4 regions of the Oceanicoccus sp. KOV_DT_Chl genome follow, and region 1 is predicted to be linked to each of the others. Evidence: riboswitches for the same ligand, from Rfam matches in the RefSeq annotation. Region 1 holds a riboswitch; each other region holds the start of a gene.
What was found. Region 1 has a riboswitch for cyclic di-GMP ahead of UNITIG_RS22870 (VPLPA-CTERM sorting domain-containing protein). Riboswitches for the same ligand answer to the same signal wherever they lie in the genome.
Positions count from the first base shown of each region.

Region 2: linked by a shared signal. The riboswitch ahead of UNITIG_RS23535 (VPLPA-CTERM sorting domain-containing protein) and the one ahead of UNITIG_RS22870 (VPLPA-CTERM sorting domain-containing protein) in region 1 are both predicted to bind cyclic di-GMP.
Region 3: linked by a shared signal. The riboswitch ahead of UNITIG_RS12690 (VPLPA-CTERM sorting domain-containing protein) and the one ahead of UNITIG_RS22870 (VPLPA-CTERM sorting domain-containing protein) in region 1 are both predicted to bind cyclic di-GMP.
Region 4: linked by a shared signal. The riboswitch ahead of UNITIG_RS23510 (VPLPA-CTERM sorting domain-containing protein) and the one ahead of UNITIG_RS22870 (VPLPA-CTERM sorting domain-containing protein) in region 1 are both predicted to bind cyclic di-GMP.

Region 1 is NZ_FQLF01000002.1:2,210,929-2,218,653, forward strand. Features, by position in the region: gene UNITIG_RS14170 (TonB-dependent receptor) at 1-477, shown strand, start outside; gene UNITIG_RS14175 (hypothetical protein) at 647-1,588, shown strand; gene UNITIG_RS14180 (helix-turn-helix domain-containing protein) at 1,651-2,787, shown strand; cyclic di-GMP riboswitch class I at 3,424-3,558, shown strand; gene UNITIG_RS22870 (VPLPA-CTERM sorting domain-containing protein) at 3,586-4,341, shown strand; gene UNITIG_RS23610 (hypothetical protein) at 4,436-5,212, shown strand; gene UNITIG_RS14195 (TonB-dependent receptor) at 5,394-7,725, shown strand, end outside.
Region 2 is NZ_FQLF01000002.1:1,242,018-1,249,742, forward strand. Features, by position in the region: gene UNITIG_RS09560 (hypothetical protein) at 1-1,108, opposite strand, end outside; gene UNITIG_RS09565 (hypothetical protein) at 1,096-1,431, opposite strand; gene UNITIG_RS23535 (VPLPA-CTERM sorting domain-containing protein) at 1,535-2,362, opposite strand; cyclic di-GMP riboswitch class I at 2,520-2,601, opposite strand; gene UNITIG_RS25545 (hypothetical protein) at 2,760-2,855, opposite strand; gene UNITIG_RS09575 (FMN-binding glutamate synthase family protein) at 3,051-4,526, opposite strand; partial or broken gene lpxL (LpxL/LpxP family Kdo(2)-lipid IV(A) lauroyl/palmitoleoyl acyltransferase) at 4,749-5,590, opposite strand; gene UNITIG_RS09585 (hypothetical protein) at 5,902-6,168, opposite strand; gene UNITIG_RS09590 (GFA family protein) at 6,213-6,608, opposite strand; gene UNITIG_RS09595 (zinc-dependent peptidase) at 6,682-7,479, opposite strand; gene orn (oligoribonuclease) at 7,613-7,725, opposite strand, start outside.
Region 3 is NZ_FQLF01000002.1:1,876,464-1,884,188, reverse strand. Features, by position in the region: gene UNITIG_RS12705 (TonB-dependent receptor plug domain-containing protein) at 1-343, opposite strand, end outside; gene UNITIG_RS12700 (sulfotransferase) at 690-2,228, opposite strand; gene UNITIG_RS12695 (sulfotransferase) at 2,234-3,787, opposite strand; gene UNITIG_RS12690 (VPLPA-CTERM sorting domain-containing protein) at 4,052-4,633, opposite strand; cyclic di-GMP riboswitch class I at 4,663-4,802, opposite strand; gene UNITIG_RS12685 (GGDEF domain-containing protein) at 5,441-6,190, opposite strand; gene UNITIG_RS12680 (hypothetical protein) at 6,199-7,230, opposite strand; gene UNITIG_RS12675 (thiol:disulfide interchange protein DsbA/DsbL) at 7,355-7,725, opposite strand, start outside.
Region 4 is NZ_FQLF01000002.1:1,070,052-1,077,776, forward strand. Features, by position in the region: gene UNITIG_RS08720 (TonB-dependent receptor) at 1-863, shown strand, start outside; gene UNITIG_RS08725 (hypothetical protein) at 1,035-1,841, shown strand; gene UNITIG_RS08730 (hypothetical protein) at 1,841-2,023, shown strand; gene UNITIG_RS08735 (SDR family oxidoreductase) at 2,057-2,947, shown strand; cyclic di-GMP riboswitch class I at 4,005-4,133, shown strand; gene UNITIG_RS23510 (VPLPA-CTERM sorting domain-containing protein) at 4,159-4,710, shown strand; gene UNITIG_RS08745 (putative quinol monooxygenase) at 4,787-5,191, opposite strand; gene UNITIG_RS08750 (alcohol dehydrogenase catalytic domain-containing protein) at 5,356-6,390, opposite strand; gene UNITIG_RS08755 (ThuA domain-containing protein) at 6,431-7,270, opposite strand; gene UNITIG_RS08760 (glutathione S-transferase family protein) at 7,299-7,725, opposite strand, start outside.

The DNA of each region.
Region 1 (7,725 bases):
GACAACTACAACCTTACTGAAATCGCTGCATCAGGCGGCTTGGCGGGTACTGCGGTGCTGTCTGATGCCAACCTGGCTTTAGCGGGTAACTCGGAAGGTGATTTCTCAGGTAAGCAGATGGCGCTGTCTGCCAAACATGCGGCAACAGTCGTTATTCGTTATGAGCAGCCAGTATTGGACAATCTTTGGGCCATCGCAGAAGTGAACGGTTCTTATCAGTCCAAGCGTTTTGTGGATGACGGTAACAACGCTTACCTGCCCTCCCATCAGTTATGGAATGTTCAGCTAGGTGTCAATGGAGATAACTGGAAAGCAATACTGTATGTCGATAACGTATTAGATGATGACACTATTCGCAGTGGTTTAAATAATACTGATTACGGTAATTTTGTTGGCTTCCAGGAATTACCAAAAGCGTTGAGCTTGGTGTTACCACAGCCAAGAACTACTGGAGTTAGATTCTCCTATCTGTTCTAAACCAGTCCCACGCCATGTGATGTCAACTATCCTCACATGGATCTTTACCCCACCGCTATTTAACGATAGTGGTGGGGGTTTTTAACTCATTTCATCTAATCAAAAAATATTCTTAGGTAGTGTTTTTCGATTAGCTGTAAATAAAAAATTAAGTGTGTTTGAGGTTTTTATGTCGTCTGAAGTGAATCCATCGTTGAGTATTATCAATAATTCAAGCAATAATCTAATCAGTATCTTTCGCAAGCCCCCCGTGTTGGGTTTATTAATTATTGTGCTGATGTTTTGCGAAAAAATGTTGATGCATAGTTTTACAGTAATCACTTTATATGTTTTGCCGGAACCCTGGAAGTGGATTATCCCTGCTATTACCGGAGCGATAGGTATGTGGTTGGTGGTTCGTGGCATGGGCCGTGATGAGGTAAAAGGCTCGCTTTTAGGCTATACCGGTGGTTTTTTGATTTGGGTGTCCTGGATGGAATCCGCCATGCCGATTATTGGTCATGGTGCGAATATTCCGATGGTGCCGGCTGCTGATGGTGGTACACAAGGCGGCTTTCTTGGCGAGCATGTGTTTATGCAAGCATCGGGTGTGTTTTGTATCATGACATTGATATTCATAATGTTTAACAAAGATGTGCGCTGCCGGATGTTGTTATGGATTCGCCGCGCGTTGAGAATGGATGCCAGTGTATTAGGTAAGCCTACCCAAGGGTATCGTCCCAATGTGGCTCGCGTAGCGGCTTTTGAATATTTTTTCGTAACCTGGTTTATGTATGTATTAATGCTAGTCATCGTTGATCCCAGAACCTTTGGTTTGCATCATCCCGTGACCTACACCTTGTGTGCCTTGGTAGTGATTTGGGGTTTGTATTTAATGTATAAACAAACCCAACAGCGCGAAGTCGGCTTATCCATTCGTTATGGTATAGGCGCTACCGGGGTAGCCTGGTTTATACCCGAGTGCGCGCAATTCTATGGTGAGTTCTATGAGTTTTACTTGTATGCCAATAAGCATCCGGTAGCTATGACTATAGTGTTATTCCTGTTTATAGCCATTTTAAGATTATTGTGGTTAACGCCAATCAATGAAAAGACACAGCGATCTTTATAATCTAGTTTTGGTATAGGTTTTTATATGCGCTTAATGTTAGAAAGATAAAGGCTAACAGTAGTATGCAACAATATGTTCCAGAGTTTATGGAGTTGATATATGACTCTGTGGCTGATCCGCGTGGTTGGGAGACATTCTCACGTCGAATGATGGATGTATTGGATGCTGATTTTTGCCATACTTTAATTACAGATTTTGAAGACCCGTCGCATAATTACGGGATTCATATTGTGCAAGAAACCGGAAGCGTAAAATCTTATCAGAAAACTATATTTGATGAAGGCTTGGTAGAAAAAATTCTACAAAACCAATCAGAGATTGAATGCTTTAAGGGTAATGATTTTTTATCTCAAGCGGAAAAGTATGGAGGCTTAGGCCGAGATGTATTTATCGATGGTAATAAAAACACCAATTTCATGGTTTCCTTTATCAGGACTCGGCAGGACCCAGCATATTCAGTAGTTAATGTTTATGGTCGACGTGAAGGTAAAGAAAGTTATTCTCGAGAAGAATATGAGTTCTTAGCCGGATTGCTACCCCATATCAGAAGAGCTTATAGGCTGTCGGTTGATGTCAGTTACACCGAAGAGTTAAATGGATTTGTAGTCCGTTCTTTAAATCATATAGCTGCAGCAGTTTTTATTATTTCCCACCGTGGTGGCGTGGTGGCGATGAATGACGTGGCCGGGCGCTATATTGCGAATGGAGAATTTTTTGTGCAGGGAAACAAATTACTTGTTAATGCTGATGGTATAACTGAAGTGCTTAATAGTGCTCTGAGATCAATGGTCGAAGCAGAATCGCCCGAAGGTGAATATATTAAGTATGTTAATAATAGCGGTAAAAAGTTTTTTATTTCCTGCTTGCCTCATATGAATAAAAGCGGCGATGTTTCCAGGGAATGGCGCCTGAGTGATGGCGCTCAAAACCTTGTTTTTATTACTGATGAATCTACATCTATAGATTTGCCTTGGGATAAGTTAAAGTCCCTGTATGGCTTAACAGAATCTGAAGCAAAAGTTGTGGGGATGTTGGTGAATGGTAGTTCTACTGAAGATATAGCAACTGCACTATCAATAAATTCAAATTCTGTTCGTTATCATTTAAAAAATTGTTTTTCAAAAACGTATGTTAATAATCAAGCCGAACTAGTTGGCTTGATCCTCCGTACTTTAGGCAATCTCCCTCGTATAAATTGATATCTTTTTGATATTATATCGCCCATAAAAAACGCGCCCATAGGGCGCGTAAAGCGTGGGATAGAATTATGAAAACAAAAATTAACCGTTTTCAAATTCTGTTGCCTTTTAACTAAAAAGACAGCGTATATATAATCACAAAAATCCGAAATCAGTAATACCCATTTGGGTAGTGGTTATTAGTAATATTTTTTTGTGTAAAGCTTTAAGAAAAGACGCAGAAAACTTGTCATCCTATGTGCTCTTCATTTAATCATATCTTTGCCGAAAAACTTTACACTCGCGACGTTTGGGTCATTTTTTTATATATGACCATATGGTGAAAAAATAATTAACGCACTGCTCATATGGGTAGTAAATAAATAATTATTAATATTGAATGGGTAGTAATTTGATGGGTGTTTGTCATCGTGACAACAATAAATTGACGCAATAATCTTCGGCTTGGCCAATTCGACGGCAACTTTTACAGAGAAAATATTTTCGGTGTGCTCGTTAATGCTATAGAGCTATATCTTTTTCCTAGCTCTTTGTTACTAAAGGTTTTTTTTATTCTGGCACGTTGTTTGATATGTCCTTTTCACCGATGCATTTAGATTCATCGGAAATATTTCGTTTAACAATAATTTTAATCGATACGGAAAAAGCCAAACCAGTTGTGAGGCTGGGACGGAAAGCCAACGGATCTTCAAGCTAGTAGTTCTTTTCTAAAAAGAGCATCAAGGGAGCGATGTGATATTGGAAAGCGGAAAAGATGGCCGGGTCACCCTTTGAGTTAATAACCTCGAGGATATAACAATGAAAAAACAATTACTTTCGGCGGCAATTATCGCCGTTGCAGCGTCTAGTGCAAACGCAACACTTTATTACGCACAGGTACAAAATGTAGACATTTACAGCTCTGGCCAATTTGGTGTTGATACCATGTATGAATACAGCAAAATCGATGGTGATGGCGGCTTGGCAAGCAATCAGTTCGTGACTCCACCGCCGATTCCTGGTTTTTCAGCGTTTGCTCCAGGCAACATGGTATATGACAGTGATACAGGTGTTTTTGCCTGGACTGGCGACATCCACTTGGATGGCGGCGCAGCAGCTCATGAAGTGGTTTTGTCTGACGGTACTATCGATACTGCTAATATTCTAGGTCAGCCAAATGGTATCACTACCGGATCTGCTACATGTATTGACCTATCAACTTACGGCGCATGTGGTCCCTATGGCTGGAACTCTGGTTCCTGGAACTGGGCTGACCTTACTGTGACTGGAGCGGGTGTTGGTTCTATTTTTTCTCTTGGTGATAGCGCCGATTGGAATACGCTGGATGCAGACTTAGCTACTCGTGCAGCTGAGTTAGATGCATACGGTGTTGCGTTCAGCCCTGTTTCTGTATTGCAGGATTCAGGTTATCACTACCGCATGAATATTCAGCTTATGGCTATTGCTCCTCCTGAAGCGGCTATCTCTGCTGTGCCTGTACCTGCAGCAGCCTGGTTGTTTGGTTCAGCGCTATTAGGTCTTGCTGGTATTGGTCGTAAGCGTAAAGCTGCTTAATTGATGGTGTTTTCAGTTAACACACTTTAGGTGTGGATCAAGGGAAGTGGTCACTGTTACTAGTGGCCACTTTTTATATGTCTAGGGTTAAATCATGAAAAATCAATTTCTTGTGGCAGTAATGTTGTTTGCTGTCGCGCCTGTGGTTAATGCCACGCTTTACTATGCCAAGATTATCAATGTAGATATTTATAGTGCAGGTAATTTTGGTATGGATGCCGTCTACGAATATTCTACTGCGCCTGGCGGCGGCGGTGATCCTGATGGCGGTTTAGCGGGTGCACAATTTAAAACTCCTCTTCCTCCGATTCCCGGTGTTACCGCGTATGCCCCAGGCAATCTATTTTACAACGATGTGACAGGGGTTTTTACCTGGTCTAACGATCTTATTATGTTGGGTGGGGCCGCTGAGCATGATGTGGTGTTGTCTGATGGCACCATTGATACCAATACTATAGTTGGCCAGGACAATAGTGGTGATAGCTCAATTGGTACTAATAGCATTACTTCAGGTAGTGCAGTCTGTATTGATAATTCCAGCTATGGTGCATGTGGGCCAAGCGGTTGGAGTGCGTCTTCCTGGAGTTGGAATGACCTGACCGTCGTCGGCTCAGGAGTTGGTGCAATTTATAAATTTTCTGACACATCGGATTGGAATGATCTTGATGATCAGTTAGCGGTCCGTGCGCAGGAGCTTGCTGATTTTGGCGTTGCTTTTACTAATGCAACTGCTATGCAGGACTCAACTTACCATTATCGTATGAATATTGAAATAGTGGCAGTAGCAGTGCCGATTCCAGCAGCCGCGTGGTTGTTTGCTTCTGCTTTATTGGGTCTGGTTGGTATGGGGCGTCGCAGGGCAGCGAAATAAAAAATATCGCCAGCAAGTTAGCATTAAGAGGCTCATCCTTGATGCGCTATAAAAGAAATTTAAGCGGTACAGCTCCTGCGTAATTTTTTCCTCGTGGTGGTTATTACATACCGTTGTTCTCAATTAAATACGCTGTCAGTGTAATTTATTTGTTTTGTCATTTTGTCTTCAGGTGTAAAGAATGAAAGATGTTTATCAAAAGAATTTAATGGGTGGATTATTAACCCTGAGTTCTGTGTTAGTTGCCAGTGGGGTTTGCGCCCAATCAAATTATGCAATTGAAGAGGTTGTGGTAACCGCGCGCAAGGGCGCTGCTGAAGATATGCAGTCAGTGCCTTTAGCCATTAATGCGCTGTCCGCGCAGATGATTCAGGAGAAAGGCATTTCCGGGGTTGAGGATATCAGCCAAATGGTCTCAGGTTTAGTATTTGATTCCGGTTTATTACCTAATGATACCCGTCCTACTATTCGTGGCTTATCGACAACCCGCGGTCGAGCCAATGTGGCTACACTAATAGATTTTGTAGATGTTTCTAGCGAGGCGTTATCAACGGCTGGTGGTGGCATGACCGGAAATATGCGGCTCACTGATCTTGAGCGCGTAGAGGTGGTAAAAGGTCCTCAGTCCGTTCTTTATGGCCGTTCGGCATTTAGTGGCGCAATCAATTATATTACCAAACGACCATCGCTAGAATTTGAAGGCGCAGTAGATTTTGATGTCAGCAGTGTTGAAGATGATTTAAGTGAATGGAACGCGAATGAATTAAAATTGAGTTTAAGTGGCCCCATTAATGATGAGCTGGGCTATCGTATTAATCTGGCACGCTCTGAAGGAAACGGCGCTTACGACAACCCTAATACGGGTGGCGATCTGGGTACTGAAGATACTCTGGGTGCAGCTTTTGCATTATTGTTTGAGCCTAACGATATACTTTCTTCCTATACGCGCGTTGAATACAGTGATGAAGAATATGGCCCTAGGGCACAGGTTTTACGGAGAACTGTAGATCATACTCCCGCTCTGGGTGACTATTTTAATGACGGCACTGTTGCCGGAAGTGGCTTGGATACGGGTAGATCATCAAACCCGAATTTGACGGTTTATGATGGTCGTGCCGTTACCTACAATCAGGGGCAATTTTTTCAGCAGGGCGTAGAAAATAGAGCTAGCGCCTATTATGCGAATGATTTACCGCAGTCAGTTCAGGATGCTCTGGGGGTAGCCCCGGGCGATCCAATAGTTGATTGTAGCTTGTCGCAGGTTCCCTACCGTAATAGAAATGCAGCTGGTTTATTCCCCGGGTCTGCTGAAAAGCCAGGTGCCAATCAACTTTGTCGTCCGATGCTGGTGGGTGCACAGCACGCCGATGCGTCTGAGATAGATTTTTCTGCTGATCCACGTACGGGTCGTGATTTCCGTGGCACTGAATTAGAAAACCTTCGCTTGCATCAACAGTTTGATTTTAACTGGGATACTTTTCAATTCAGTTACATCGGTGCTTATACCCGCAATAAATCCAATATCCAGGAAGACTTTGATTTAACCGACTACTCACTTTACAGCGGCACGCTGATTGATGACGACGGCACTGCGCCAACCGGTATCAATTGTAATGGCGATGATCGAGCCGTAGCGGGTGACTGTATAGCGCAATACGGGTTTCAGACAGCTATGGATATGACCTATGACCTGGAGCAGGTTAATCATGAATTTCGATTTTCCGGACAGCAGCAATCATTTCAATGGACGGTTTCTGTACTTTATTGGGAAGAAGAATTAAATACAGAAATGGAGGATCGCTGGTGGTTGCGTGAGGGTGGTACGGACCTGGTGAATAGCGCCTTTGTAAACCCCGGCTTATTTCTTGGTGGTTTGCCTTATCTTGATGAAGATGCTGATCTGGTTAATGACAGTCGCGACTGTATGGGCGCTGATAGAGGTGACATTACCAAAGGTTGTTACGTCACAGCCGCCGATTACTTTAGTACTAGCCCGGTTACAGACTGGTTATCTCGCGAGACAGAACATATGTCGTTGGCGGCAATGTTTACCTATGACGTATCAGAAACATTAAGTGTCACTGTTGAAGGGCGTTATCTGCAAGAAGATATTATTTATGCAGGTAGTGGCTCTGAGTTACATGGTTTGTCTTCTGCGTTTGGCAACTGTGGTGGATTTATGTCTACTGCTATGGGTGCTTATGAAATAGATCCAAACGATGTTTATCCCTTTAATGGCAGTGGCAATGGGAGTACGGCTGAAGCATTACCCGATACGCAGCTTGCAGGAGCATTAAAACCGGATATTCATGGTGAGTGTGAGGCTCAGCGTAATGAATTGCCGACAGTGGAAGAGTTTGTGCCGCGTTTCAATATTACCTGGTACCCAAACGAAGATGTGATGATGTACTTCACTTATGCGGAAGGCTTTAAGCCTGGTGGAGTAGATACAACGAATGCATCCAGTTTGGTTCGCGATACGGATTTGGACAAGGATACTGAGTGGGCCGGCT
Region 2 (7,725 bases), 970 kb from region 1:
AACCACCTGCTGCAAAGGCTAATGAACCCGAGTTAGCAGGTGAAGCGCCATCATAAAACTGTGGGAAAGCAACAGAAGTTTTCAGACTAGCGTTAAAATCTTTAACAGAATCAATACTGCGAGCTTTGTTTACAAACGCTTCAGCAAAAGCCAGCTTCTGACCCGTTACAACCGTACTTTCCCATTGAATTGATGCAGCAGCCCAGTTTTTATATAAACCAGCAGCAACGTTTTCTAATGTTGGCAGTACGCCATCAATAGCTAGATACTTAAACTGGTTACGGTCAGTTCTGGTTTCAGCTACTTTTTCTACCGACTGCACACCGAGTGACCAGTAACCTTTTGAAGCCAGACCGGTTACACACTTACCCATGTCGGAAGAGCCTTTGGCCCAATGTACCCAAGGTGCTGCAACTGGCTCAATGCCACCATCATCCAAACAGGCTTTTTCATCTTCAGAGAAAGGTAAATCAGCCGCCGTTAAAGTTTGTCCTTCATCGCCACACTCCAACTCTTCATCGGCAATTTCATCCAAATCATAGGGTGCGTCGTAAACATTTTGTATACCATCAGTATCAGCAGCAGTGAGGAAACCTACAAAGTTTTTGTTACCAGCACCACGGTAGGAACAAGCATTTTTCATATAGAAAGCGTTAAACTGTGCTTGAGTACCTGAACCAGGGGTCCGTAAACAAACGCTTACTTCGTCATTCCCTTGGCCAGCAGCTGTAGCAATTCCCACACCCGTATTACCTACCAGCGTGTCCCAACTGGAAATTTTACCCGCGAACAAGTTAGCAATAATATCTGAAGATAAAGTTGGCATATTGGCAACATCATCAGAGCCAATAGTCAGTCCCTGAGCTTGCTGCAGAGCGTTACGCAACCCTATTGATGCCACTACACCAAAGGTCTGGGCATTAACGGTATTAACTGTCAATTGCGTGCCATCAAAACTTCTTGAACCGTTAGCCGCAATTTTAAACAGCTCAGGTTCAACATCGGAAACACCAATTTGAGCCTGCAGATTCACATTGGCATTAGTACAATCGTAAGTACCACCATTAACTGTACCTACAACACAGGTAGACAGATCTAAAAATGGCACGCTGGTTTTATTGGCAACGGGGCAACGCCGGCAGAGGAACCACTGGAGTTTTTCATGAACAATACATCCAGATCAGTAGCAATACCGGCAACACTGCCACCAGGTACGGTACAACCAAAACCGCGAGCCACATCAGATGGTTGATAAAATGAATCCAGAGTAGCTGGATCACACAACTCTTCTACATAAGCCTGAAACTGGTTATCAACCGCAGTCGCACCAGACACGCGTACCTCCAGATCATATGAAGCAGTAGGTGCCAAGGCGAATACCTGGCTAGTTGCAATCGCTGCCACAGCAGCTGTTAACAATTTAATTTTCATTTCTTTATCCTCAACATGTATTTAAAAACGGAACTTGTGTTTTTTAAGCGTAACTTTCCCGCTCACAGCAAAGTGAGATAAGCAATGAAGCGGGAAATTAAAATTAAGAGTGAGTTTTGCGCTTGCGTCCGATACCAGCCAGGCCTAATAACGCAGAACCGAACAACCAAGCCGCAGCAGGAACAGGAACGGCCGCTACAGGTGCGTTATAGGTCAATTCATTACCAGCCAGAGTCCATGAACCAAAATTGACAACATGCCAAAGATCATCACCAAATCCGGTGCCATCACCAACCATATCGTACCTATCATCAAACAACTGCAGCCCATAAAAATCCATAGTGCCATCGTTCACACCAGCCGCCGTGTCAAAATTGAAAGTGTTGGCCATTGCGTACATACCTTCACCCCAGGAAGCTTCACCAAAAAAATCAATACCTGTTAACTGATACACATCAGTAATAGAATTATCTGAAGCATTAAGTTTGGTTTGCAACGATTGATATGCATTGTCAATATTAGTATTTATCTGACCCTCATCTGTAGCAGTAATTTCCCGGTTGGCAGTCAACAATAATCCAGCATTATTACGCCACTGATTAGCGGGAAACAGATCACGATCAAATTCATTGGTTGTTTTATCAGTGTTAGCTCCGTTGATTGTCCACTTAATATCACCAGCTCCTAGCGCATCCAGCGCCGTCTGGTTAATAGAAAGAGTCTGTCCATCACTGATAACACCTGTGCCGTACAGCAGATCAGAAACATACAGGTTCAAGTCCTGCACAAAGGAGGTTTGATTATCATTGTTCCACATGGTGATAAACAGCTCACCAGCTTCGTTATTAGAAGTACTGCCCAACTGCAAAGCAGCATTTGCACCACTACTAGCCGCTGCAATAGCCATTGATAAAGCAAATAATTTCTTCATTTTTTTCTCCAAGAGTCCTAGTTAATAGTTCAGCAGGTAACTCCCACTTTCTCGAGGGGGAACACCTAATTTCGATTTATTTACCGATTATAAAAATCATAAATCGGATACTGTGGGGCTTGAAAATATCTAAACAACAAGCTCTCCAGCCCCTTACTATCGCAACCCGGCTGTCTTTTTTATTATGAAGACCCTAGGCTTTCCGAACCTGCCTCGCGACAGGGTTGGCTATCTCAGCGAACCGAAGCTATGTCCCTATAGCCTCAATTGCACCTATTTTTTAACAAGCTTTTATTGATTTTTTGTGCTGATTTTATGAATCCTTTATGAATCACGGACAAGCAGCACAAACACCAATCCTTGGCGACGTGGAGAGACTAAATTGAGGAAGTTACAATTATGTGTACAAGTTATTAAATCCAAGAAGTTTCACAGTAATTTCACTGAACTGAAATATATGTAATACAGGTGCCATACAAATGTAATTTTTAATTCGGGAAAAATTTCGAACTGAAAATCATAATTTCCAGCGAAAGATCAGAAGAGGATATATGTAGGAATAAAAAATATTGTCTAATTAACGTATACACTACAGAGATTAAATAAATTTTATAGCCTCTGGTTATTTATGAATCCACTCGGCGACAAATGAATCCTGTTCACCTTTATTAATATAACGAAGGTCTTACTAAGAATTATACTCATCTTTCACCGCTGGCTCTGGATGTATGTCAAGCAACGGAATTGTGTGACCGCTGTATTCGATAATACGCACATGGCTACGTTTCAGGTTTCTCGGCTCAGATACCCCGCAGGAATGTGCAATCATACCCACGTCATAAACAATTTTTTGCGCGTAACGCTCAACCCGCAATGCTTTATCTGCCGGTACTAACCCGCGCTGCAAATCAGCATCGTGGGTGGTGATACCCGTAGGACAAGTATTTTTATTGCATTGCAATGCCTGAATACAGCCTAGCGCAAACATAAAGCCACGCGCTGTGGTTACAAAATCTGCTCCCACAGCTAACGCCAACGCCACTTTACCTGGTGTAATGAGTTTTCCGGCAGCAATAACGCGAATACGATCGCGCAACCCAAAACTCAGCAATGCATTCACCACCAATGGCAAACTTTCACTCAATGGCATACCCACGTAATCCATTAACGCCTGCGGTGCGGCTCCGGTGCCACCATCAGCACTGTCCAAAGTTATAAAGTCTGGCGCACTGGCAATACCGCGACGATGAATCTCGGTAAACAAATCCTGAAAAAACTCAATGCCTCCTACCACCATTTTGAAACCTACCGGTTTACCCGTTACCTTACGCACTCTCTCGATCATATCCAAAAGATCGGCAACGGAACGAATATCTTCGTGGCCATTGGGGCTTATTGAATCATGGCCAACAGCAATACCTCGAATAAGTGCAACTTCCTCTGTCACTTTAGCACCGGGCAAGATACCGCCTTTGCCCGGCTTCGCCCCCTGGCTCATTTTTATTTCGAACATACGTACTTGTTCGTGACTGGCTATTGCTTTTAATTTTTCGTCACTGAGATTACCGTCCGCATCGCGCACCCCGTATTTGGCTGTGCCAATTTGATAGACGATATCGCAACCACCTTCAAGGTGGTATGACGATAAACCCCCTTCACCAGTATTGAGCCAAATCCCTGCCGCTTTTGCGCCCTTTGATAGGGCTATAACTGCTGGTTGCGATATCGCACCAAAACTCATTGCCGAAACATTAATAATGGAATGCGTACTATAGGGCTGCTCGCAGTAGCCTTCACCAATAGTAATAGAACGCGGCTTGGCCACATCTTTTGATAAGGCGGGAAAAGGACTATTCAAAAATATCGCCTCACCTTTTTGATTCAAGGGGCGAGTAGAACCAAAAGCTATGGTGGTGTCTACGTTCTTTGCCGCACGATAAACCCAGGATCGCTCTGCTCGATTAAAAGGCAGCTCTTCGCGATCCATCGCAAAAAAATACTGGCGAAAAAATTCGCCCATATGCTCAAAGAAATAGCGAAAACGCCCAACTACCGGATAATTTCGACGGATAGTTTGGGTGGTTTGGGTAACGTCAATAAAGTAGATAACAGCAATAGCAAGCAAGCTAAGAACAAAGATCAGAAAAAAAATCAACGCCCCCACTCAATGACTGACTGGGCAAACTGATGTACATCACTCATAGTTCTGTCCTGAAATTAATTATTAGGTTGCCAGACTTTGTTACTGCCGGCACGTATAAATAATAGGCATACAACCCGGCGACAAAAAGAATCACCAGTAGGAGTAAAGCGATTATTCTTTTAAGCCTGCGCATCTAAATTTCAACCATTGCTGCTTTATTGTAATGAGGGCAGCAGAGGCTAATTAATACAATTTGGCTTCGCCTTCCGGTCGAGTTTTAAAACGTTTATGTAGCCACAGGTATTGCTCTGGATACTGTTTGGCAATACTTTCTACCCATTCATTAAATTGTGTAGCATCTTGCACGTCATCACCACTGGGAATATCCAGCGGCTCATAAACCGTGACCTTATAACGTCCACTATCACGGACAAATGAAATAGGAATAACTGCCGCTTTCGCCATCGCCGAAATTCGGGATGTCGCGGTAATAGTCGCCGTTGGAATATTAAAAAAGGGCACAAACACACTATCCTGCGGACCGTAATCCTGATCCGGTGCATACCACAGCACCCGCCCTTTTCTTAAGGAGCGCATCATGCTGCGCACATCTTTATGCGATATACAATCATCCATAAAACTTTCACGACTGCGGGTCATAAATAAATTAAACAGCATATTGTTATGCGGTCTATGCACAAAATCAAAATTCACTTTTAAACCTAATAAGGCGCCGGCCAAATCCAGAATGGCAAAATGCCCCCGACTAACAATACGCCTTGTCCACGCTCGGCAGCTGCAGCCAAATGCTCCAAACCACTGAAGTCGACTCGCTTGGCAAACCATTGATTGGGACGCATCCAGGCCATTGCTGTTTCTAACATCCCCTGCCCATAGGATTTAAACGTTCGCTTCACCAGCAATTGTTGTTCGGTAGCAGACAGCTCGGGGAAACACAGGCGAATATTCACTTCACAGACATGCCGCCGTGATTTTGCTAATCGGTAGGTCAAGGAACCCAAAGCGCTGCCTAAAGCCATTTGCAATGCATAGGGTAAACGGGTTACCAGCCACATTAGCGCCATACCAAACCAGACAGACCAATATTGGGGCGCTATAAAATCAGAATATTTTTGCTGCTTGGCAATCGCAGAATTTTTCCGGATTGCTCTTCTTTGTTCACGTCGATTCACAGTCTTCAAAGCATGTAGTGAGTGGGGAGATAGAGTTTAAACCGAATTTGATTTGATTACTCGCCAGTGAGGGGATAATTTCGCCCTAAGGCTCCGGATTGGTCAGGCAATTGCAACTAACAATGTCCTATATTGAGTTACGCCAACGCCACCCAATCACAATTAACCTCTGCTAGCACGCACCCGTTCAAAGTGCGACGCGATCAAACCACCCCGACCAAAGCACCCGCTGCCGCGGCAAAAAATGACCATTCGATACCGATGGTCACCGGTGCATAAGCCAATAAAGCCAAGCCCCCAACCCCATTGCACCAACCCCAGCATACATTCACCACGGGGCTGGAATCCCCCACACCGGGAGGCGATGCAAAGGGGGAAGGAAATAATTCGCCACGCATACCGGCTGCCAGATGTGGAACCGCATTGATCATCAATGCACCTGCTGCAAAATCAGCCAATAAATCAAGCATAAAAAAACCTATCGTTATGTATGTAACGGCACCGTTTCAAAAACTTAAGGCAATCCATTCTCATACGCTGTAATGCCCGTGGGCAATTTTTCCCAACGGGCTTTAGAACCTACAAACAGGTGATAGCCAATGTCGATGTCAGGGTCACCATCAATACACCCCAGCATCACCCCATGAACTTCACCTTTATAGGTACCACATAGTGTTGATCCGCAGCGACTGCAAAACTGCAAACCAAAATCAGGCTGGGATTGATAACTAGTGAGTAAGTCAGCACCTTGCAACCAGCAAAACCCAGCCGCGTCGACCAATGCGTAAGATGATGCCTGCGAACTAAACGCTTTTCTACAGCGCGAACAATGACAAGATCGCGCATCCTTCAGGCTACCCTCTAGCTGATATTTAATACTGCCACAAAAACATTCTCCAGTGATGGGCATGGTTACTCCTAATTATTTGGAAATGGCTGATAATGATCAGCTCTTACACAAGGCAGAAAGTAGGCACTACCAATTAATTCTTTACCCACTGCAAAGGGTCCACTGCATAAAATGCGCTTAGTTCCTGATACAGTTCCGGGTGCTCTTTTTGTAAACGCAACGGCTTTTCAAAAAAAGTTTCGGTCACCACTGCAAAAAATTCAGCAGGGGATGTCGCAGCATAATCATCAATAAGGTGTTTATGACCACGCATTATATCCTTACCCAAAGCAGTATACTCCTGCGTAAATACCTGCGCCCATGAACGGTATTGTGCTGACTGCTTTAACACCGGCGTGCCATCCATAGTCGCGTCCTGCTCATCCAGCTTGTGGGCAAATTCATGCATCACCACGTTGTAACCATCGGCACTGTTTTTTGCGCCTTTCAGCACATGGCTCCAGGCCAATACAATCGGCCCTCGCCGCCACGACTCCCCTGAGCGCAAAGACATTTTAATTGATTCCACATGTCCCTCTCGCTCAGTGACCGGCGATTGAAATACCTCCGGATATACCAAAATTGTTTCAAACCCGGGAAAGTAATCTGTCGGTCTATTCAAAATTAATATACATGCCTGCGCTGCTATCAACACCCGAACCTGATCAGTGATGACCATATCATCACAACCGACAAAAATTTTTTCGCTGAGAAAAACTTGTATATGGCCTTCCAGCTTTTGTTTTAGCTCGGCAGGCAGTTGTTGATAGAGAGGGAAATCGTCTATCAGTATTTGTCGCCAATGATCAGTGATTACCGCAGTGAATAATTGCTGGCGCTGTTTTTGTTTATTGGTTTTCTTAAATCTGGAAAGCAGATACCAAATTAGCATAGCCAGGAATGGGCTTGTGAGGATGATGAATAGCATCGGGTGGGCGACCATGGTTGGGGTGATTATTATCTTCTCACTAGCGGTGGATTTTAGCCTTTGCTTTTTTAGTTTGCCGGGGGTTGCCCGGCAAAACCTAAACCTTCAAAAACACCTCACGATAATACTGCAACTCAGCAATCGACTCGCGAATATCATCCAACGCCAGATGTGCGCCCTTTTTACTAAAGCCCCCCAATAAATCAGGCC
Region 3 (7,725 bases), 330 kb from region 1:
GCTGACCGATACCCCGAATATAAGGACTTGCATCGCCTTTGGCGCCATTACCACCGCCACCCATATTCAAGCCTGGCACGATGCCTTCCATATCCTTAACATTGGTAATACCTAATGATTTCAAACCCTCTGCAGAAAAAGCCGACACCGCCACAGGAACCTCTTGCATGGATTCCTCTCGTTTACGAGCGGTTACAACCACTTCTTCGATTGCAAACCCTCCCTTGGAGTCCTGTGCAAATACAGGCGCAACATAAAAAACCGAGAAGATAGCTGGGATAACAACTGCTGAATTTAAAAAACGATGAGGGACCGACAGCTGCCGGCTAAAAGACCGCTTCATTCTATAACTCTCCGACTGTTTTATCTTTATAATTTATTATTAAACGAAATCAGGAACTGCAATATATATACTTTATTTATTACTTTTATTGAGAACTGGATAATTTATTAGCAGCCTATATTAGACAAATGTCTCACATAGGTAAAGCGGCTACAAGAAGCAAATAATTAAATTTTAACCATAATGACAAAATAAAACTTACCCTGCTTCAGCCGTCAAAATATCGCCGTGTATTTTGCAATTTAAACAAAAACTTTGATAAAAATGTGAATAATTCACACGCCTGATGCCCAGCATATCTAAAATGTTAAAGTTAGCTCTGTACCGACCAAAACTAATAGCTTGCTCAAGTTACATCAACCCCAAGAATTAATGCCGCTTCTTCAAGATCTTTGGCATAAGGCCGCCACTTCCCAACGGAAGAATTATAGATAGGCTGTTTTACCTGGAGGTCACTTGCCGTATTAATAACCTCATTGCTTTCATAAAACTTCAAACAGCCTTGCTCCCATTCTAATCCGATAAAGTCAATAATTCTTTTTGCTTCCGCCTCTTGATCTGAAACCAGAGCTTCATAATTAACCATTAAAATTTGCTTGGGGAATAGTAAACTCCAGTGCTTCATGATTTTATTATTCAACTGGTAATAATGCGCTAAATTCGACAGGTCAAAAGCAAATGCATTGCCTTTATCAAATAGTTGTTGATAGCAAGACAGAACTGTATCCAGAGGGTCTCTTTGCAGCCAGATCACACGAGCTTGAGGGTATATGCTCAAAATCAAACCAATATGAAATGAGTTACTCATTGATTTATCTACAACGCAACCTTTAGCGGACTTAATCAAATAGCTATTAATAAACGCTTCATCAATTTTTTTAAACATCGTTTCAAAAATAGACATCGGCGTCCAGCTATAGACATCCGGATAACGCCCCATAGAGACTGAAACAGCACTTACTGCCCGATCAAATGCATCACTCTCTCCAACTGATTGTAATTGGCTATGCGCGGATAGTATTTGGCCTAATAATGTAGTTCCAGAGCGTGGCATTGATGCGATAAATACGGCTTTATAATCTGAGTGATGCTTAGCATGAAGTTCTTTTAAACGATCGGCACTAAAGAAATTTATTAGTTTTTCCACTCGTGCACTTTCCTGCTCAAAATTCCATGGCCGAATTTTCCCTATCGCTAAATTCCCTTTTTTAAAAAAAGTAAAACTTTTTTTACTATCTCTTTCCTCATAATATTTTGCTAAGGTAAAGTTCAAATAAGCTAATTCTTCATGCCTGCCTTTAAGTTTATTTTCTAATTTTTTTACCGCCAAAATATATTTTTCAGGTGTATCCCCCCCTAAAACACGCACTAATCCCCAATACCCACCGATCCTGTTTGGCCCGCTGTTAATGGCTTTTTTAAAGGATTTTTCTGCCTGAATCTTATCAGACATAGATATATACAAATGGCCTAACTGATTGTACGTCGGACAAAGATCTTTATTAATCTCCAGTGCCTTTTCTAGTAAACCCAGACTATTAGCACTATTGCCCAACAATTGTTGCACACTAGCACTGGCACGCAATACTTTCGGATCTTCTGGATAATCAATCAATAATTTTTTTGCAAAATCACATGCCTTATCAAGCTTTGCAGAAGCCTTGAAGACATCTAATAATAATATACTCGCACTTAGCGGAAGCGGTTTTATAGTGTCAATAAGCTGCTGAAGCACATATTCTGCCATTAAAAACTTCCCTGACTGATAACTATGATTAGCTCTACTTACAATATCTTCAACTGGAAGGCATATAACTGCTTCGTTTGGCTTAAGCTGAATATTATGCTTGGGATTGCTCTTGGCGCTTTTCTTTTTCTTTTTCAAAAGTCTTACCCTTCAGGTATTAGCGGAGTATTTAGCTCTTCCAGAGCCTCTTGAAGATATGGCGCATATTTTTTCCATCTAGCCACAGCCGATTTATAAACGGGTTGTTTTACTTGCATATGACTAGCAGTCCTAATTATTTGCTCGGTACTATGATAATTCAGGCAATTCTCTTCCCATTCAAGCCCACAAAAACCCAATATTCTCTCTGTCATACCACGAGGGTCTTCGACGATAGATTCATAATCAACCAATAAAATATTTTCCGGAAATAAATCTTTCCAGTAAGCCATTACTTCTTCAAATAATTTATAGTATTGAATAAATGACTTTTGACAAAATGTGTACTCATTTCCATTAGGAAAATAAAGTTGATATGCAGACAAACACGCATCCATTGGATCTCGCATTAACTGAATTACTTTAGCATCAGGAAAAACTGCTAAATATATACCCAGGTAATGCATCATATTCATCGACTTATCTACTGGCTTTTTATCCCCCGATTTTTGCACGAACCCATGATTACAATAAGATTTATAGAGTGCAGGAAAGTACTTGTTAAATTCCTGTGGCTGACACCAACCCCAATAATTTTCATTTGCTCTAAATTCAAATGCTGTATCGTTAATTGCCTGGTAAAAAGGCTGTGACTCACCGATGGCATAAGTCGCAGTATGGGCACCCAAAATTTGTTCCAGAAGCGTAGTGCCAGAACGAGGTATTGATGCGATAATTATTGGCGCTTTATCAGAATACCCGGAGCCTTTGCACGCCTCTAACATATCTCTCGTGACAAACTGCCTAACTTTCTCAGACTTTATACGCTCGGCATCAATAGACCAAGGACGCAAAGCACTTATGATCTTATTCGCTTTATGTAATTCATTAAAATGTTGTTCTGGCTCATTGCTATAACCCCAAGCCAGCGCAAAATAAAGTCTAGCCCTGTCTATTTCTGTTAAAGACTTACTTTCCAATAGTTTTTTAATACTATCCAGGTCACGCTGGGGAAAACTGTTCTTTTGAATGTGCGCCCGATGCCAATACGACTGACTAAATGCCGAATCTATTTTGGTAACTTTATTGTAGACTTCTAAAGCGCGCTCTTTTTTCCCCATCAAGTTATAACAGGACCCCAGCGCATCTAACAATCTAACACTATCAGGCCTGCGGACAATACCTTTTTCTAATACATCAATCGCTTTCTCTGGCTGATTGCTGGCCCGATAATACTTGGCAATGACGACAGCGGAGTCAGTATCCAGCCGGGCTAATTTAAGCAAAGGATCTATCAGCTTTTCAGCCTTATCAAACCGAAAACTATTACAATACGCCTCAATTAAAATTAGCTGGATTATATTTTCTTTAGGCAGTTGTTCAGCAAGCTGTAGAGCCTGAAATTCAACAAGATTCCAATCACTGGTTTTTGATGATGTATCAAAAACATACTGTAACGCTTCCGCGTAGATAACCTGTACTGCTTGTTGATTAGGCGCCGGCTTAAATACAACTCGTTTATTCTGTATTTTTTTAATTTTATTTTTTTTAATTTTCATCAACAATAACAACTACACTGAGAGCGACACTACTATGTGACTTATTATATACAAGCTATATAGTAACTATATTCATTTAACTTACGCCACCGCAAATACCTTCCACTTCTGCAATAATTCAACTAATTATCTTTAGCCCAGTTAATATTTAACATGTCAGCTTTAATTATCATTTGCAAAAAAAAACCCTGCTATTTCTAGCAGGGTTTTTTCACAGGTTATGGAAAATAAATCCAGACACCTGTTATTTAGCTAACAAAGCTATTAAGCCTTACGCTTACGACCGATACCAGCCAAGCCTACGATTGCAGAACCAAACAACCAAGCAGCTGCAGGTACTGGCACTTCAGAAACCTGCTCGGCACCAATAGTAAAGGTGTAAGAGTTGTTAGAAGTAATACCTGAACCTTGGTCACCAACAGCTACCAGAGTAAAGATATCGCCAGTACCAGTAGCTGAACCACCGTATACTTCACTAAGGTTACCAATTGGGCCACTAACATTTAGTGGTACATTAGGGCATGTCGGTAAAAGACCACCATTTTCAACACAGTCGGTAGCAGTTGTACTTGAACTCAATCCGATAGTATCAACAGTAGCAACACCGTATACAAAAGCATTTGTCACAGGAGTTGTGGCATTAGAGACGGATGAAAAGCTAATCACGCCAGTGCCGGTATCTAAAGTACCTGAACCAGAGCCAGTAGTTGAACCAGTTGCACCACCAATGGCAGCACCGCTAGTAGTACCAGAAATAGCCACAGATACGTCAAACAAAGCAGCTTGAGATTGAGCAGCTACAAGAGCCAAAGCAGTAGCAGCAAGAACAGTATTTAATTTTTTCATTTTATATTCCTCGAGGTTTCTCGAAGAAGGGTAACAACCCGGCCGTCTTTATGAGTAAATTCCTTGTAGTGTTCAATAGCAGCAGAACACTGTCATCCCTGTTTAACATTACTCGAAAGACCCGTAGGCTTTCCGTCCCCACCTCACGATGGGTTTGGCGCTTGCCTTCCTTATTGTTATTTAAGAAGTTTCAAACGTTTATTAATGATTTAATAATTTTGTTACTCAGCCAATGAATGCAGCTACTGGCATGAGTGTCAAAAAACCGCTACTAAATCATTATTGCCTCGTACACTATCCAATATTGATGCCAACAAACTATTAGACATTAGTAATCAATAACTTAGGCAGCTGTCTCATCTTCAGGTCGCACAAACTACAAGCCATTAGTTGCGTTGTGTAAAATAATCCGTCGCCTTAAACAGGCTAACTGATCCAGCTGGCGGGTACGGGTGATGAATAGCAGTGATTTTCATGATTACACCCTACAGCCGAGGAACAAAATGAGACACTAGACTCACATTGCTGCCCACTATTACCCTCCACAGACACAAACCATCTTCCTAAGCTACAAGACCTCTGTTCAATCGCCCAAGATGTAAATTTTCCCGTCACATTATTTTATTTTGAGACACTTGGCGCCTTTTTATGGTGCACTCATTTTCGACGAGCTTTATATTGTATCGAATTACTAACTAACCACTATATATTGTGGGCCCCGGGCTGCACTGTGAGCAATCAATTTTAAAGCTTGGCTTTTATCTAACGGCGACTTAAGCCGATGAGAACGCCTGAAATGATGAACTATTACAATTCGATCACTGGCTGTCCGGCCACCACGCTCTGATTACGCCCCTGCTCCTTGGCCTGATATAACGCCTTATCACAGCGCGCGAAGACCGCCTCGCCATTATCTTCACCACTAAAGGTTGAAACGCCAAAAGACATGGTAATGGTCACTGGTTTTTCTTTGAAATGAAAAGGGCAACTGGCAATAGCCTCCCTGACGCCCTCGACCACCTTGAGCGCAGACGCTTGCTCGGTTTCTGGCATCAGTACGACAAACTCCTCACCACCAAAACGGGCGATAAAATCTGTTTTACGTAAGCGCTTACGTAAAGTTTTAGCAATAATGCGTAACACCTTATCACCTGCCAAATGACCGTAGGTATCATTGACTCGTTTAAAATGATCTACATCGCAAACTGCCATGGTTAAGGGTCGATCATAACGCTGCCAACGCTCGCACTCCTGCTCCAAACGTTGGTTATACGCTTCCCGATTGGGCAGTTGGGTCAACACATCCCGCAGTGCTTTTTGACGCTGCTCTTCTATTCGCTCCTCAGCCTGGGCAGAATCAGCTTCCATATTTTTGACTCGGGCAACCAAGGCATCCAATTGTTCAGAAAGACTCTGTTCGCGCAACACCTCGCCGGATTGGTGTTTATCCATCAACGCGACGACTTGTTCTAAACGCGTACTCACTGCCGATTTCAGTTGATCAAGTTCGGTGGCGGCTTCTACACTCTGCTGAATAGCGCTAAATTGCTCGCGCATAGATTCATTTAGCTCGCGGCCGGCATTAAATCCCTCCCCCTGTAATTGCCCGAGGCACTAATAAATTCAAATGCTTGCGACAAGCGATCATTTAACTGGTTTAAGAATGTTTCAAAATCTTTTTGATTATTATGAAAGGCCGATACAACAACGATACTAATGTCTTCTAAAGTAGGAACCAATTCATACCAATTTAAACCTTTCTCAATTTGTCTTTTGGCGGCTTGATAATTCTCCTTGGCCATTGGCGGCGCTTCTATTTGCTGGAGAAGTTCATCCAATACTTCGCATATTGCTTGATTTAATCGGGAAAACGCAGGCTCTTCACCCATTGCGTCGGCATTAATTTCAGCGCGAGGTGCTACCACCTGATCAGCAAGGTCTAATCCATCATTAATTTTTTCTGCTGAGGTTTCTTTTGACGATTTTTTTTCTACTACCTGAATAGCTTTATTATTTTCATCTTTGTCACTTATTTTTTTTCCGTTCTTCACCACCGGTTCTTTTTCATCAGCAAGGTTTTTTTCTGCTGACCACTGATGCCAAAAGGGTTTGCTTACCCGCTTAATATTTCGCTCGTTCAATACTTCTTGTTGCACACTGACATAATCATTTATCAGCGCTGAATATTCCTGAATTTTCCCGCTGCGTATTTTGATCACTTTACCAAGTTGATTTAATTGTTGCGCCGCTTCTTTTTCAGGCTTCAAACTTTGTAATTGCGACACCAGGGATTGAAAAGCCGACGCTATGACTTTGGCACGCTCAGTTTTAACCGTATCAATCCGTTTAACCTGGCCCTCCAAAGCATCAATGACGGTATTTAAATCTCGCCGCGACGGACTGCCATCACGAAACATTTGGCGCATCCCCGCCAATTGCTTATCTAGCTGTCCATCTATCCCTTCAGCCACCATGCTGATTCGAATAATGCCTTTGGTCAGTAGCGTCATCATTTGTTTGAATTGACGATCCCGCTTCTCCTGTTCGTCAAGCGCGTCCAGATACTTATCCTTCCAATCACTGGTATTACGATTCATAGCCGTACCCGAATTAATTATGCTGAGAATTAGTATAGACCGGTTATCCTAATCAGTAACAACTGCCCTGAAACAAAAAAGGCCGCTATATCAATAGCGGCCTTTAGACTTCCAAGCTAGCTTGTTACTTCGCGGCAAGTCCCGCTCGCTCCTTGTTAACCAGAAAATCTACTACCTTGAGCATTTCAGCCTGACCACCTGCCAAACTTGCCGAGACTCGATATTTACCATTAACCACCACTTCTGGCGTGCCACTGATTTTATAACTGCGGGCACGGGCGTCCGCCTGCTTAACCTGGCTATTTACGCTGAAAGAATTAAACGTCTTGGTGAACTGCTGCGGATCGACATCGTAGTCGGCAAGGAAATCAGCAATTTCTGCAACATTGGCAAAACGCTTACGCTCAACATTCATGGCGGTAAAAATTGCATCATGTACCTTGTCCCGAACACCCATGGTTTCGGTAGCAAAGAACATCTGGGCATGGGTTTTCA
Region 4 (7,725 bases), 1.1 Mb from region 1:
ATGAACTGATGACTTATGCAAGCGTCAGCCGAGGCTTTAAATCAGGCGGCTTCGATCAACGTCGAGTGGCTATCACCCTGATAGATGCCGACAATGACCCCAGCACACCGGGGATATTACCCAATCCCATTCCGGTCAACGGCGGCAATGACAACAACGGCGAATTTGATGAAGAAATTGCCACCAACTATGAACTTGGCTGGAAAGGCAGCTGGATGGATCGCCGTCTCACTGTTAACGGCACCCTCTACTATGTTGACTACGAAGATTTTCAATCACAATCGTTTGATGGCACCGGCATTAAAGTAACCAACGCCGGTTCTTTAGAAAGTTATGGTGTTGAACTCGATGTGATGTTTATTGCTGCAGAAAATCTATCGATGGGCACAGCGATAGGGTATAACCACGCAGAATACGCTGAATTCGATAACGGCCAGTGTACTATCGACAAGCAAATCTATACTGAGGTCATCGAAGGCTCAACTGTCCCTTGCACCACTGACCTAGCCGGCCAGCCTTTGGACAATGCACCGGAGTGGACCTTCAGCTCTTTTCTTCAACATGATTTGGCTGTTGGCGATGATTTAATGATCGTATCCCGACTTGAGCATAATTATATTGGTGGCTTTTTTCTGGATCAGGATCTAGATCAAAACCTGTATAACGAAGAAGTGGATCTGGTTAACTTGCGCTTCACTTTAACCAATACCAATCGCGATTGGGAAATTGCACTCTGGGGTAAAAACATATTAGGTGAAGAATATCTAGCCATGGGTATCGATATTCCTACGGTTGGCGGTTACGCCGGCGTGCCTGCACCCGATGAGAAATACGGCATTACCTTACGCTATAATTTTTACTAAAGACTACTCTCTCATTTAAACGCAAGCCCTGAAATTATCAGGGCTTTTTTATAACATCGTTTTTATCGGGCGTTTTTATAACAAAGTATTGTATTAAACCATTTGCTTAACCGGCAGCATAAGCTGAAAATTCGAAGGGCCGATAGTGCCGCTATCAAAGGAGAATTGATTGTGACTCACAACACCATCATTGCCAGTGATAAACCAGATAACCACGCTAACCTGCCAAAAAAATCAGGCTTATATGCCAACTGGGGACCACAAGCCTGGATTGATATGTGGATGTCCAACTCCATGTTGGTCAAGAAAGGCATGAACATCATCAGCCACACCTACCTGCCAATCCTGCGATTAACCGCTGGTGACAAAGAACAAATAGATCGCGACTATGGCCTTATTCGCGCCCGCAGAGAAACCGTTCACTTTTTTGATTCACCCAGAGAAAAATGGCGCAAACGTTACGGCAATTTTGTCCGCGAATGTGAATGGTGTTTATTAGAACTGCGTAAGTATTACAGTCAAAAACAATATGAAGAAATCGTCATCGGTACCAATGTTGATATCGGCAAAGAAACATCTGCCGATTTCATTGCCATGATGAAATCCATGTCAGATAAAAATAAAGGAAAAAAAACCAAACGCTCAAAAGACGGATCAACCAAACCGGGCCGCTGGAGTACTTTTTTATTTGAAACATTTAATCCAGCCCACTGGCTCACCGGACCAGCTAGCATCACTGAGTTTGACCCCGCCAACGGCCTGACCGTGATGGAAATTCCTGACTGCGGTTGGCATACCTGCGCTAAAGCGGAGAGTCTGCCCAACCCTGGTGCGCTTCCACAAGAAGGCTGCCTTTTAATCTGCAAAGGACCATTTGAAGCTATGTTTAATGGTGAAGGTGGCGGCTTGAAAATGGAATTCGATCCACATTTACCCGAAACCTCCTGCACCGTTCGCATGAGTTGGGATGCTAGTTAATGGCCGGGCTATTTTCTTTTTTCTCCAATCAGCATCGCATCATTACCCAGCAACAGGAAATAAAAAAACTACAGGCTGAATTAGAAAAATTACAACAGCAAAATGACAGTATGCGACAAGGCATGCGCCGCTGCGTCACTTGCGACTATCGAATTAAAGCACAGCAACACGACAAAAATTAATCACAACTGACTCAAACAACAAAGAGGTTTTTTATGTCTGTAATACTCGTCACTGGCGCCAGCACTGGTATTGGCCAGGAAACAGCACTGCATATGGCACGCAAAGGTCACACGGTCTATGGCGCTTGTCGAAATCCTGCCGGGGCAACCGAACTAAAAGAAAAGATCGACGCCGAAAATTTACCCGTTAGTATCATTAAACTGGATTTAGTCGATCCCGCCACTATCAAAACCGCTGTTACTGAAATCATGGAAAAGCACGGCCGTATTGATGCACTGGTGAATAACGCAGGGATTGGCGGCGGTCGCGCCGTTGAAGAAACACCACTGGAAGAAGTCCGGGAAATTTTCGAAACCAATTATTTCGGCAACGTCAGCGTGCTGCGCGAAGTCACGCCCATTATGCGCAAACAAAATTCTGGCCGTATCGTCACGGTGGGCTCATTGGCAGGCCAGGTTGTTATGGGCTGTCACGCTCACTACTCTGCATCCAAGTGGGCAATGGAAGGCTTAAGCGAAGCGCTCGCCATGGAGATGGCGGAGTTCAACGTCAAGGTATCAATTATCGAACCCGGTGTCGTGTTAACTCCAATTTGGGCTAAAGGTAGCTTACCTGAAGGTGAAACGCCTTACCGGAAAACACTGGATCGTTTAGCGCGGTTTTTTATGTTTGGTCATACTCGCCCGGCGATGCCGGATGATGTTGCCAGCGCGATTGCACACGCGATCGAATCGGACAAGCCCCATTTCCGTTACCCAGTAGGGCCTGATGCCGTTGAGACCGTCGCTGCCAAAAACAAAGTCAGCAATGATGAATGGATGGAGATTAACTGCCTACAGGGTGAAGAGTTTAATGAAAAAATGGCTAAGCTCGTGGGCGTTGATTATTATCGCGGCGAACTGAATTTTCCTAACGCAGAATAAACAATCAATGCGGTTGAATAACCATCAACCGCACCCTCGTTTAACTAATACTTGTCCGCACTAATCAACCTACTCTTTAACGCTGCCACTAGTGCAGCGTTAAAGTAGTCTCTTCGTAGAATGGCACTTACTTTAATCCCTCATACCCACAAAGGGCCCTACTGTCTGGAACAATCACCTACTCGTCATGCGGTTACTGACGGTGATGATATTCAGCTGAATAAAATCAGAGCCACTGTCAAACCATCCAACGAAGGAAAACGCAAGCTCGTCCAGCACCAAAGGGCTGGAGGACTTCCAAAGCAGCTTTAATATGCTATTTAATGGCGCAAATAATGGGGAATTGATTATCGATTTATAGCAGCCAGGGCCGCTTTAGGGACTAGAAAGGAGCAAAATAATCACTGTCTCAGGCAGGCCAACAACCTCTCAGCCAATACAGCCCCAAATCAGGGCAACAAAGGAATAAAAAATCAATTTGTGTCGATATTTATTACAGAACAGCAACATTGACACCACTAGAAATGTCAAAGTAGCACCAAAACCTTCCAGCCACCCTAAATTAGCCCAACTTTTAGCCACTCACTTAAACTTTGCTTCAAAGTACCCACTAATCCAAGCTAATAGTTATAAAAAAAACTCTGATATGCTTATTTTTGATAAAAACACCGTCTGATCCAGGCCAAAATGGGACCTATCGAAGCCACCGTTGAACGAACAGGCTCAAGATAATAGTTAAGCCACAAATTCGAACAAAATTAAAATCAATCTATCCGGTTTTCTTTGTCAATAAAAACATACTTGACGGTTTTTCTTACAGATTAAGTCGAGATCTGGGCCGCAAAAACTGCTCTACTCACGAACTAAAACATAAGCACCTGTTTTTATTAGCTATTTAATACTTGGCACCATACTTGTATTAACCAAAGCAAGATACGAGGAAAGTTGACAGTAATCGGGTTTTAGATTGGTGCTATAACCAATCTATAAATGGAATTAAAAGGACTAACCCGTATCTGATAAGAAGAAACGTTATTCAAACTAATAAAACTAAATTGAAGGCAAACGCCAAACCTGTCGTGAGGCAGGGACGGAAAACCAAGGGTCTTAAGAATTAGGTGGTCAAGCATAATGGATAGCTTGCAAAACAGGGATCAGTACCTAAGTAAGACAGCCGGTTACCCTTCTCGAGAAACCTCGAGGATATAACAATGAAAAAACTATTATTAGCAACTGCAATCGCTGTAACCGCTGCACAAGCAAACGCTGCAGTATTCAATGTAACTGGTACTCTTTCTGGTGCAACAAACGCGCAAGCAACTATCGTATTCAACCCTGCCGCTCCTGCTTTGGTTGGTACATTTGACGATTCCGATGGCTCATTCAGCTTCTCAGTTGAAGACTACGACATGGATATCATTATCGCTCCTGGCTTGAATGCTCTTGTTGAACTGTCTGCAATCACTGTTACTGGTGACGGCGCAGGCCAAATTGGTGGTGCTGCAACCGTTGATAATTGTAGCGGATCATTCGAAGCCGCGGTTTGTCCTGGTGTTGGCACTCCTCCAACCTCTAATACCTACACTTATTCTTTTGATGGCTCTGTAGGTACTATCACCAATGATATTAATGGTGGTTTCAGTGGCGGTGGTAACACTTTGACTTATAGTTTTGAGACATCAGAAGTACCTGTACCAGCTGCAGCTTGGTTGTTTGGCTCAGCTCTTGTAGGTTTGGCGGGTATTGGCCGTAAGCGTAAGTAATTTTCGCTTCCCGGTACTCCCATAAAAAAACCCGCTTCGGCGGGTTTTTTTATGCACATTGAATAACGCTATTGCCTCAGTGAAAAGCTTTCCACCAACCCTTAACCCCAATCGGAAAAGCCAACGCCTGTTTTTTAACGGCTGCAGAAACACTCGCTGATACAGCTTGTTCCGCAGCGGGCATAAGTGGCGAAGCATTGGCAACAGGGTCAAGCGACTCCAGCCTCAAATCTTCAATACATGCGACAAAATCCTGCATATAGCCTTCATGATGATCGCTCGCCTGATGCTCCCAAAAATCCTGATTGGTTTTATACGACAGCAAACAATAATAAAATCCTTCTTTCTCACCACGCCAATATTCATAGCGTAAACAGTTGGGCTCAGTGGCATGAGTAATACGGTACATTTCTTTCATGACATTTTCAAAATCGGCTTCCTTGCCTGAAAATACCTGTATATGAGCTAATAGTGTGGCCATATTTCCTTCACGCCTGGTTTTATTATTTTGCTAGCTTTTCTCGCCGGATCGCTTCCCGCTTTCGCGCGCTATTGCTCAGGATAAATCTGAAACACTATAAATAAGCCAAAGTTATCATCGACTTGATCGGGAATGACAAGAAAAAGAGAGAGCTATCACTACCCCTAGCCGATTTTAGTTAACACCTTGCACTGATTACTGGGTGTTTTTAATGCTTCGAACGCATCAGGCAAGTCATCAAGACCTATCACATCAGTAATCATCGGCGATATATCAATCCGTTTATCCGCTAACATCGCTATCGAGGTTTCAAAATCATCTTTGGTATAAGCAATAGCAAATTGAATATTCAGCTCTTTAATCAAACCGAAAAAGGGCATGATATTGTCTGGCTGTTCACAAACACCCACGGGAATAATTTTTCCACCGTAAGGTGCCATTTCCATGCATTGCTGCAATAAACCGGGAGCACCCACACATTCGAAAATAATATCGGGAGCTGCACCTGTGAGATCACTAAACTGAGTTAACAAACCTTCCGCACCTGCGGTTAAATCAGGTTTTATCACATGGTTAGCGCCCATTTTTTTAGCTAGCTGTGCTCGTGAATCTGCCAATTCACTAACCACCACATCGCGAGCACCAAAGAATTTAGCCCACAGCGCCACCGTCAGCCCTATCGGCCCCGCGCCCATTATTAATATACGACTACCTGCTTTTAAATCGGCAACGCGAACCGCATGCAAACTTACCGCCAGCGGCTCAACCAAAGCGGCGGTTTTTAAATCCAAACTGTCTGGCAGCAAAATAGTTTCACGGCAACCTGTGGTCACGTACTCGGCAAAACCACCCTGGTCATCAACGCCGGATACTTTTTTATTCATGCATTGAAAAAACTGGCCGCCGGCACAGGCTAAACATTTACCACAGGCAATAAAAGGCAAGGCGCAGACTCTATCACCTACTCGCCAATCACCCTCCGCCTCTTTGCCGACCTCAGCAATTTCACCAACGTATTCATGACCTAAAATCTGGCCGCAGCAGGCGGTCGTTAAACCTTCGCGAGTAGCATGTAAATCAGTGCCACAAATCCCGCAGTACGACACTTTCATCACCAATTCGGAGGATGCTGGCGCCGGGTCAGCTACCGATTCGACACTGAGTGGTTTACCCACCTCTTTAAACACAGCCGCTTTCATGGGTTAATCCTTCATTTATTAATGGTTAAGATAGTCAATGTTAATGATTTTTTGAGCGCGCCCAACGTTTTGCTTCATCGCTGGACACCCACTTAATAGCATTACTCAGCAAGCGCTGAAAATCCAAATTTTCATAAGCAGACTGGCTATCACCACACTGCAAATACACAATCGGGCTATTGCGGTAGTGCTTTATCCAGCCGATAAGATTATGGCCCGGCTGATGCCGCCATCCTTCGCGGCTAAAAAGATTGCCTTTTACCGCTTGCTGCGCAGAATAAAAATTATCTTCGCAGTAGTCATAATCACTGGTCAGTATTGGGATAACCGCATCATGAAAGACATGATTAAGATACAACTCATCCGTTATTGAAAACTGTGGCGACACCCCTGTCGTCACCGGATGCTCAAGCGTAACAGTAACCGTATGATCAACCTCGTGACGATAGCCATCATCAGGATAGGGTTGCCCCTCTATAACGTCGGGTCTGTATAAAAACTTCCCGCCCACAATTTCGGCATACTCTGGCCATGACGGCCAAGCGGCAATACTGTGGTGTAGAAACACAAAGCCGTGCCCCAACGCCAATAAATGTAAAAAATCATCTTGAAACGCTACCGGCGGATCAATATATTCCGGTGCCACGCCATCACTCGCCGCGGCCATAAAGTTCATACCGGGCATGTCGTAGAGCACAAAAGCATCATAGGCCTTCGCCTGCTCCGGATTAAAAAATACTTGCGCAGCAGGCTGTTCAACTGCAGTCGCTTCAATATCGGGTAAACGATCAAAGACAGAGAAAAAATCTTCGCGGTTAAACGGATGCCCTTTAGTCATCACCAACACTTTGTGCTTAGCGGTGTAATTAATAAAGGACATCGCAATAACTCAACTTAGCGTAATAATATTAGCCAGCTTCAGACGGGTGCACACTGGCGGCAAAACTGGGACGGCCTGCCACTCTCTCAAACCAGGCAAGTAAATTTTTACACTCGGCCGGGATACCCTGACCAATTAAGTTGCCGAAGTCAGCAAAAATAAATAGCTGAATATCAGCCAACGTAAAACGTTCTCCACAAATAAAACTATTACCTGCCATCAAACCATCTAACCACTGCCAGTTTTCTTGCACGGTGGCTTTTAAATCATCTGCGGCCTGAGGAATAACATGGCAGCGGTTTTCAAATAGCGCCAAAGCCTCTGCACTGCGAAAGGCCAACGACATCGGTTCTAAAATACGCACATCTATACGCCGGTTCCACATTCTCGTTTCAGCAGACTCTTCAGGGGTAGAACCCACTAATGACTCACCTTCAGAGATTTCATCCAGATAC